DNA from 3 places in the Liquorilactobacillus hordei DSM 19519 genome. Region 1 is predicted to be linked to each of the others. Evidence: predicted binding sites of a transcription regulator. Region 1 holds the regulator's gene; each other region holds the start of a gene.
What was found. Region 1 encodes NrdR, which represses ribonucleotide reductase genes. Its sites were predicted from a motif close to ACACNATATATNGTGT; they were not measured.
Positions count from the first base shown of each region.

Region 2: nrdD (anaerobic ribonucleoside-triphosphate reductase) is a predicted target of NrdR. The motif match lies at 1,729-1,744, and genes of this name have one in related genera.
Region 3: nrdH (glutaredoxin-like protein NrdH) is a predicted target of NrdR. The motif match lies at 1,461-1,476, and genes of this name have one in related genera.

Region 1 is NZ_CP049303.1:1,810,908-1,814,076, forward strand. It holds gene dnaI (primosomal protein DnaI) at 1-388, opposite strand, end outside; gene G6O70_RS10015 (DnaD domain protein) at 405-1,769, opposite strand; gene nrdR (transcriptional regulator NrdR) at 1,787-2,281, opposite strand; gene coaE (dephospho-CoA kinase) at 2,335-2,934, opposite strand; gene mutM (DNA-formamidopyrimidine glycosylase) at 2,935-3,169, opposite strand, start outside.
Region 2 is NZ_CP049303.1:981,396-984,564, reverse strand. It holds gene nrdD (anaerobic ribonucleoside-triphosphate reductase) at 1-1,639, opposite strand, end outside; gene tsaE (tRNA (adenosine(37)-N6)-threonylcarbamoyltransferase complex ATPase subunit type 1 TsaE) at 1,962-2,429, opposite strand; gene pta (phosphate acetyltransferase) at 2,461-3,169, opposite strand, start outside.
Region 3 is NZ_CP049303.1:893,337-896,505, forward strand. It holds gene nrdE (class 1b ribonucleoside-diphosphate reductase subunit alpha) at 1-813, opposite strand, end outside; gene nrdI (class Ib ribonucleoside-diphosphate reductase assembly flavoprotein NrdI) at 785-1,165, opposite strand; gene nrdH (glutaredoxin-like protein NrdH) at 1,162-1,392, opposite strand; gene G6O70_RS05510 (class I SAM-dependent methyltransferase) at 1,588-2,196, shown strand; gene tadA (tRNA adenosine(34) deaminase TadA) at 2,212-2,703, shown strand; RNA gene ffs (signal recognition particle sRNA small type) at 2,745-2,831, shown strand; gene dnaX (DNA polymerase III subunit gamma/tau) at 2,901-3,169, shown strand, end outside.

The DNA.
Region 1 (3,169 bases):
ATATGTCAAAATCAGCCAATTGGGCATTTCTGATTGCCTTTGGCATATTAAGAGTCCTAACTCGCGCTCTGATCTCTGCTTTTTTCTGACTCCTTATTAACTCGTCACTGGGAACATATGCAACATCTATTAAGTGGTTACTTAAAACTAGTTGTGGTTGATATCCAGGTGCCGGAGTAACCTCACCGTTTTTAATTTGTCTTTTTATACTGACAAATTCGTAAACTTTACTAGCACTGCGCGCTAATTCTGCCTGCGTCAACTGATTTTCAGCCATGAAAGTTCTGACCTCTTCATCGGCAAAAGCTTCATCAATCAGTTCTTTATAATTTTTTATCCAATTCCTATTACGGAGTTGTTGGGCCATCTCTTCACCGACATCCTTCATTTTCTCACCACCTTTACTAGTCAATTTTTTTCTTAAATCTACTTAATCTTTTTTTCAGTTGTTCTTGTTTTTCTTTGCTCCATGTAGATTCATTTTCTGATACATGCTCAGTTTTTGCCCATTCTGGCAATTTTTCCTTTTGCACAATCTTCTTGCCTACATAGCCTTTTGTCTGTACATACTTTGTATTTTTTTTAGGTGCATTAAAAGTCCGCACCTGAATCATTGCCTCCTCAGGTGTGCTAATCTTTTTTTGACTCCAATCAGCAATTACCGCCTCAAAAAAGGCTCGATTCAAAGTTGCCATTCCACGATCAACTATCATGTAATGAATTAGAATATTTATTATGTCCGCTTGAAATAGATTTTTTTGGACAATCCACTCAATAACATTTCTTTCAGAACTTGTTACAAACGAACCCTGTTCACGTTTCAATTCTTGCAAAAACTCCGCGGGTGCATAGGCCTTGCTTGCATCTAGCAGTTCTTGATCTTCGCTTTTCATTATTTTTTGCTTTTTATTTACAGTATTCTCAGTTTTTTTATCGGTATTCGTAGCTAACACAGGTTTAGAATCCTGTTTTGAAAATTTATCATGAACCAGCTTCCAAAATAAGTCGAAGTCTACCTGATTTGTTGCGATATTTGCAGCCTCCTCCAGTAAATTCAACAACACGAGTTCATCAAGCCCATACACAGCATTTGCAGCTGTTAATCGTTGATAATTATCAAAAACTTGTTTGCTATCGATGAAGGAATGATCAATAAGCTGTTTCAAGAACTCCTCATCTAAGTTAGAACTTTGTTTTATTTTGGACTTATACATTGGTGCTTGCTTAGCATCTATCAGATTTCTACCCTCATTCAATGTTTGGGGCTGTACCGTAAAAACTTCTAAAAAATGTTTAGTGGTTTCAACGGCCTTCGTCTTATTAATTGGTGAAAAAAAGAAATACGTTTGTAGTTCTTTAAAAATTCGCTCTCCAACAGTCTCCAACAATAAGCTCCGCAACAAATCATCTGTGAAAAAATTTTCAGGTTCTTGTGGTTCTTGAATCTCATAGATTATTAATTTACCAAGTTCATCATTTTGTTCAAATGTCCTAAGCAATCCAATTGCTTCTAATTTACACCTGGCCTCATAAAAGGATTGTAACCCAATATCAAGTAAATCAAACAACTCACTATGCATCTTTCGCCTTGAGAGCTGTAAATCAGGTTGTATCATTGTACGCAAAAGGGCATACAGACTAAAACTTGCTGTCCCAATCAATGGTTGATAAAGTTTTAACACTACTTCTAGTTGGCTCTCATACAGTTTTTTCCTTGTATACACTACGAAACCATCCTTAGGTGTAAAATCTTTTTCTTCAACAACCATCTCACTCACACCCTTCTTTATTCACTCTGCTTATCATCGTCACTTGAAAGGTTCTTTTTATCTCGTGCCATCATTTCTTGTAATTCTTTTAAGAATACTCTCATATCCTTAAACTGCCGATAAACACTTGCAAAACGAATATACGATATTTCATCGACATCTGCCAACATTCCCATCACATATTCTCCAATTAGTTGACTAGAAACTTCACTTTCTCCAAGTGATCTCACTTTATTTTCAACATCATCTACAATTTGTGTAATTTGGTCCATTCCAACTGGTCTCTTTTCGGCAGCTCTAATAATTCCACGCAATATTTTCTCACGATTAAATTCATCACGCGTCCCATCTTTCTTGATTACCAAAAGCGGAGTAACCTCAATTCGTTCAAATGTCGTAAACCTAAAACCACAAGCTTCACACTCGCGACGCCGTCTAATTACATGACCATCATCTGCTGGGCGACTATCAACTACTCGTGAACCATTATGATGGCACTTGGGACATCTCATATTTTTCACCTCATCATTTTATACCTTTAGTATAATATATAATACCTCTGTAGTTACACTAAATTCATTGTCACTAGCCATTTTAGCACTTGCTTAAGTGTTTCTTCAACTTGTTTAGAGTTATCTATTAAAACATCAGCTAATGCACAACGTTCTTCATTTGACATTTGGCTCAAAACTCGTTGTCTTGCTTGTGTTTTGTCATATCCATCTCGTGACATCAAACGCTTTACTTGCAATTCTTGTGGTACACACACACACATGACGCTATCACAATACTTCTCATAGTTACCTTCAAAAAGTAGTGGATTATCCAATACCAACAATCTACACTTTATCACTTTTGCTTCATCAATTAGTTCTTCAATTCGCTTGTGAATTAAGGGACTTGTAATATCAGTTAGCTGGTTTAACATTTCTTTATTATTAAACACAAGATTACCTAATTTTTTGCGATTCAGTTCACCAGAATTCGTCAAATAGTCTTCACCAAAGATACTCACTATTTGCTTTAAACCAACACTCTTCTTCTGGACAACTTCGCGTGCGACAAGGTCCCCATCAATAATCCTTGCACCATACTTTTTTAAAAAATGACTGACTGTTGATTTGCCGGACGCAATTCCTCCAGTTAGTCCAAGAATATATGTCACTTACTCCACCTTCTGACAATTTGGGCAATAATGCGTGCCTCGTTGAGCAACAACGATCTTTTTAATTAATGTGCCACATCTACTACAAGGTTCACCTGTTTTCCCGTAGGCGTTTAACTCAAATTGGAACTCTCCTGAGTTTTCAAATGCATTTGTATAACTTCTAATAGTCGTTCCACCAGCTTTTACAGCTTTTGCTAGCTCAGCTATAATTGCGTTACGCAAAATGCTGATT
Region 2 (3,169 bases), 830 kb from region 1:
ACACACTGAAATGATAGTCATATTCATCAGACCATGCCACACAATTATTTTTCAATTGTCTCACAATCTCAACTGTAAAGTCATGTGCTTCCTTATTCTTTTCCCAATCAGGACCATAAAATGCCGTGCCAACTTCATATAATCCTATATATCCAAGAGAAATCGTTGCTCGTCTATTTTTGAAAAGAGTTGAAACATTTTCACCTGGCTTAAGTCTCTTACCAAATGCACCATATTGATAAAGGATCGGTGCATTTTCTGGAATTGCTTGCTCTACTCTCTTCGCTTTAAAAACAAGTGCTTCTTTGCAAATTCCCATTTTTTCATTAAAAATCTTCCAAAATAATTCCTTATCACCACGAGACTCAATTGCAATTCTTGGAAGATTGAGTGTTACGACTCCTAGGTTCATTCTGCCAGAGTTAACTTCTTTTCCGTTCTCATCTTTCCAACCTTGTAAGAAACTACGGCATCCCATTGGAACTTTAAAACTTCCCGTTAGCTCCCTTATCTTGTCATACATCAAAATATCGGGATACATTCTTTTAGTCGCACATTCTACAGCTAATTCTTTAATATCATAATTAGGATCTTCAGGTTTTAAATTCAAATCTCTCTTCAAAGTAAAAACAAGTTTAGGAAAGATTGCAGTTCTCTTCTCTCTCCCTAGTCCTTTTATTCTAATCTGTAAAATAGCCCTTTGAATCTCTCGCTCAATCCAAGAAGTTCCTAAACCAAATCCTAGCGTTGTAAAAGGTGTTTGGCCCTGCGAAGAGAATAATGTATTTATTTCGTATTCAAGTCCCTGCATTGCATCGTAAATATCTTTTTTAGTCTTTTTCTTAGCAAATTCATGCAACTTATCTTCATCATCAATGTAATCCTTAGCATCAACTACATGCTTCTCAAAATTTCTTTTAGCAAAAGGTGCTAATAATTCATCCACTCGATTTGCTGAGCAGCCACCGTATTGACTTGAAGCAACATTAGCAATGATTTGAGCCATTTGAGCTGTTGCTGTTTGAATTGAATGTGGGCTCTCAACTTCTGCATTTCCAATTTTAAACCCATTAGTAAGCATTTCTTTAAAATCAATCAAACAGCAGTTAGTCATTGGACTCCAAGGGGTATAATCTAAGTCATGATAGTGAATGTCTCCACGTAAATGTGCCTTTGCAATATGCATCGGCATCATCTTTAATCCCAGTGTCTTACCAACCGCACCAGCAGTTAAATCTCTCTGCGTATTAAAAACATTACTATCCTTATTCGCATTTTCATGGACTAATTCTGGATCTTTAACTTGTAGTCTCTCCAACCTACTAGCAGGATTAGTCTGATCTTGCCAATACTCTTCATTTTTTTTATAAACATTTATGTAATCAAGAGCTTTGGTTTGGTAACCAGCTTCATTGAGCGCACTAATCACTGCACGATGAACTTCATGTGCATCAACTTCATCTGTCCTACCAATCACCTTTAAAATTTCTTTAATTAATGTTTTTTTATGCTTCTGCAGACCCATCTCGTCAAATATTATTTCAAGTTTGTAGGAAGCAAACCTCATCTTACTACCATCGCGCTTAATAAAATATGTTGGTTTTTTCACGTTCTTTTTTTCTTCTACATCTACACTCACAAATTTTTCCTCCCTACGGTTAATTCAATATATATATTGTATCCTCATAGGACATGTAATACAACTAATAGTGTTATCGAAATGAACGCACACTACATATTGTTTTTTAACTTTGTGATTCTTGTTACTATAAATCAATCAGCTTAAAATATAGCAAATCCTCTCCTGTAAGCAATTCAAAGTTAAAAGAAGATTTTAAAATTATGAAATGCATCTATCTAGAATACACAAAAGAGCCAAGTCAAAATTTTTTGACCTAGCCCCATATTACTCATATATATATCTTTAGATGAAACTACTTAAAAATTATTACATCTTAGCCTTATTTGATTAGTTCAGCAAATTCGCTAACCAACTGTTCATAGCGCTGTCCACTTGCAACGAATTCAATTTTTCGCCAGTCATCATGTTCATCGTCTTTTTCTAGGTTAATTACCAAGTGAGCGGATGGAATGTCTTCAGCAACAAATTGTGACCATTCAAGCACACTTACACCACTTTGGTTAAAGTATTCTTCAAGGCCTAAGTCACCCGCACCAACTCCTTCAAGACGATATAAGTCCATATGAAACAAAGGTAATTGTCCATCACGATATTCCTTAACTAAATTAAAAGTTGGGCTCTTCACATTCTTAGTAATTCCTAGCCCAGCAGCTAATCCTTTTGTAAAAGTTGTTTTGCCTGCCCCTAAATCGCCATTTAGCAAAATAATATCTCCAGATGTCAACAGACTGCTTAAAAGCTGAGCATATCTAATTGTTTCTTCTGCGCATCTAACACTAATTTTCATAAGAATTTACCTCTACTCACTTCTTATATTCTTATAAAGTTGCTTGCAATGCAGTAATAATTGCGACCTTGTATACATCATCTTCATTCGCACCACGTGACAAATCAGAGATTGGCTTATTTAATCCTTGTAAGATTGGACCAACTGCTTCAAAGCCACCAAAACGCTGAGCTATCTTGTATCCAATATTTCCAGACTGCAATTCTGGAAATACAAATACATTTGCTTTTCCTGCAACTTTAGAGTCTGGTGCTTTCTTTGCCGCAACAGATTCCACAAATGCTGCATCAAATTGCAATTCACCATCAATTTGTTCATTTGGTGCCAACTCTTTTGCCAAGGCTGTTGCTTTTGCTACCTTTGTTACCTCATCAGATTTAGCTGAACCTTTTGTTGAAAAGCTCAATAAAGCAACTTTGGGATCAATATCAAAGAGTCTAGCAGTTTGAATACTTTCAACTGCAATTTCTGCTAATTCCTGTTCACTTGGATTAATATTGATTGCACAATCAGCAAATAAGTATTTCTCATCATTTCTTGTCATCACAAAAGCACCACTTGTTCTTGTAGTTCCTGGCTTTGTCTTAATAATCTGTAAGGCAGGTCGAACCGTATCACCGGTTGGATGAACAGCACCCGACACAAGTCCATCTGCAACCCCAAGATAAACAAGCATTGTCCCAAAATAATTAACATCTTTTAACATACTTCTTGCTTGTTCTGCTGTATTCTTTCCTTTT
Region 3 (3,169 bases), 920 kb from region 1:
CTTTGCAGACAAAAAGGCAACAACATCTGGATGGAAGATATTTAAGTAGACAACTCCAGCACCTTGACGTTGTCCTAATTGATTCGAGTAAGAAAAACTATCTTCAAGTAACTTCATAACGGGTACAACCCCGGAAGCAGCACCTTGAATATTTTTGATAGGGGCACCAGCACCACGCAAATTACTAAGGGTAATACCAACACCACCACCGATGCGTGATAACTGCAAAGCAGAATTTATCCCACGGCCGATAGAATTCATATCATCTGTAACTTGAATTAGGAAACAAGAAACGAGCTCACCACGTCGCTTACGTCCCGCATTTAAAAAAGAAGGAGTAGCTGGTTGGTAGCGTTGATGAACAATTTCATCGGCAAGCGTCAAAGCCAGCTGTTCATCACCGTCAGCGAAGAATAATGCATTTGCTGCAACGCGATCAATGAAGCTTTCAAGATATAATTCATTGTCATTTGTTTTAAGTGCATATTGTGCATAAAACTTATATGCAGCCATAAATGTTTTGAAAGTAAAGTTTTGTTCTACGAGAAAAGAATATAATTGCTTGATAAATTGAAAATTATATTTTTCAATGAATTCTTTTTCTAAGTAATCGTTTTCTATTAAGTAGTTAAAGCGTTCTTCCAATGAGGAAAACTTCATTGAGTTTGGTTCAATATTTTCTTTCAAGAAAGCAGCGAGTGCTTCTTTGTCTTTATTTAGAGGGATTTGACCGTTTACTGGAATATTAATTTCATTATTTAAATCATAATAAGTCACATTAGTGCTATCTAGTTGTTTTAATGTCAATTTCATTCACCACTTTCTTAAAATTTTCGACATCCTTAGGAGTACCGCTGAATTCAAATGAATATACTAAAGGTACTTGATAATCATGGGCGATATCTTTTGCGGTAAAAATAAAAAGCTCGGCAAAATTTCGATTTCCTGTGCCTGCAACTCCAAGCAGATTTTGCCGATTAACGCTATAATTTAGGAAATCTTCCACGAACTCTGTTATTTCTTTTTCATAGGTAGGAACCACAAGTATGTAAGGTTCATTTACCGCAAAGAAAGGATTTGTTGGTGTGATTTCAACATTCGAAAGATTTAGTTTACTTACGAATCTACGTGTTTGTCCGGTAACGCTAAAAAAAACAATTTTCATTGTACAGCCAAATTTCTTAAAAGATCAGGGCGAAAACCATTGATAATTGGATCATTGTTGTCTTCAATAACAGGAACAGAACGGAATCCCTTTTCCTTAAGGTAATCAATATATTGTGGCTCAGTATTTATATTGTGCTCCTCAAATGAAATATTGTGCTCACTTAAAAACTTTTTTGTCATTTTGCATTGAATGCAATTATTTTTTGTATAGATTGATAAACTCATAACTAGCACCTCGCATTAATTTGTTGTATGATTAGTATACATCATTTATCAGAATAATCAAGAAACAAATACTATATATTGTGTTTGTTTCTTTTATTAATATACGATATATAGTGATTCTATGGAATGCTAAAGCCTTAAGCTTAATAAGGTTAGGATATAAAAAATTGATAATTATTGAAAAGGCAGGAACAAATGGAAAATTATTATTACTCAAAAAACCCAGAAGTTGTTCATGAAGAAAAGAAATGGGATTTTGATATCTTAGGGAACAAAATTAATTTTGTGACAGACAATGGTGTTTTCTCAAAGACAACTGTTGATTACGGTTCAAGGGCGTTACTTGATAATGTAAAAATTGAGTCGATGCAAGAAGGCAGGGTTTTGGATCTTGGCTGTGGATATGGACCAATTGGTTTAGGAATAGCGAAGAAAAACTCAAAGTTAATTGTTGATATGGTAGATGTTAATGAATTGGCTCTTTCACTAGCAAAAAAGAATGCAGAATTAAATGAAATTGAAAATGTTAATATTTGGGAATCTAGTGTGTATAGTAAGATTGAGCGGACAGACTATAATTTGATTGTCTCTAATCCCCCAATTCGTGCAGGAAAGAAGATTGTTACACAAATTTTGGCTGAAGCAATTAATCATCTTAGTGTGGGTGGCAGACTAGTTATAGTAATCCAAAAAAAACAAGGGGCGCCGTCTGCGAAGAAAACAATGGAAGAGGCATTTAACAATTGTGAGGTAATTGCAAGAGACAAGGGTTATTTTATTTTAGAAAGTATCAAAGGTGTTTAAAGTTGGAGGTAGATTTTGATTTTAAGTGATCTTCAAAAAGAATTCTTTATGAAAGAGGCCATCTATGAAGCAAAGAAAGCAGCCACAGTTGGTGAAGTTCCAATTGGCTGTGTGATTGTGATGGGCGATAAGATTGTGGGACGAGGACACAATCTTAGAGAACATGCGCAAGATGCAACGATGCATGCTGAAATATTAGCAATTCAAGAAGCAAATGCTTTTTGTAAAAGTTGGCGTTTGCCTGAAGCTCAGCTATTTGTAACGTTGGAACCGTGTCCGATGTGCAGTGGGGCAATTCTTAATTCAAGAATTGAACGGGTTTATTATGGAGCAATGGACCCCAAGGCAGGAACGGTTGGTTCGTTAATGAATTTGTTGGACGATCATAGGTTTAACCATCAGGTGATTGTTGAAAAAGGATGCTTAGAAAATGAATGCGCACAGATGCTCAAGTCTTTTTTTAGGGATATCAGATTAAAAAAGAAGAAATCAAAACGAAAAGACTAGCATTTTTTCAGTAATTCATGTATCATAGAATATGCCGCAAGGCCTTGGGACAATGTTGTCCTTGTGAACCGTGTCAGGTCCGGAAGGAAGCAGCACTAAGCTCGGTTCGGCATGTGTCTCAAGTTAATATGACATTTATCTCCCGACTGCCTTGTGGTCGGGAGTTTTTTTAAATTGCAAAAGATAGGAGTGTTAGCATGGGATATCAGGCCCTATATCGTGTCTGGCGACCACAAAAATTTGTTGATTTAGTCGGTCAAAAGATGATAACTCAAACTTTACAAAATGCAATTATGACCAAGCAAACGAGTCATGCTTATCTTTTTACTGGGCCGCGCGGAACGGGTAAAACCTCAGCAGCAAAAATTTTTGCAAAGGTAATTAATTGTCATAATCAAAAAGATGGCGAACCTTGTAATGAATGTGCAACTTGTCAAGCAATTACTGAAGGACGATTGAATGATGT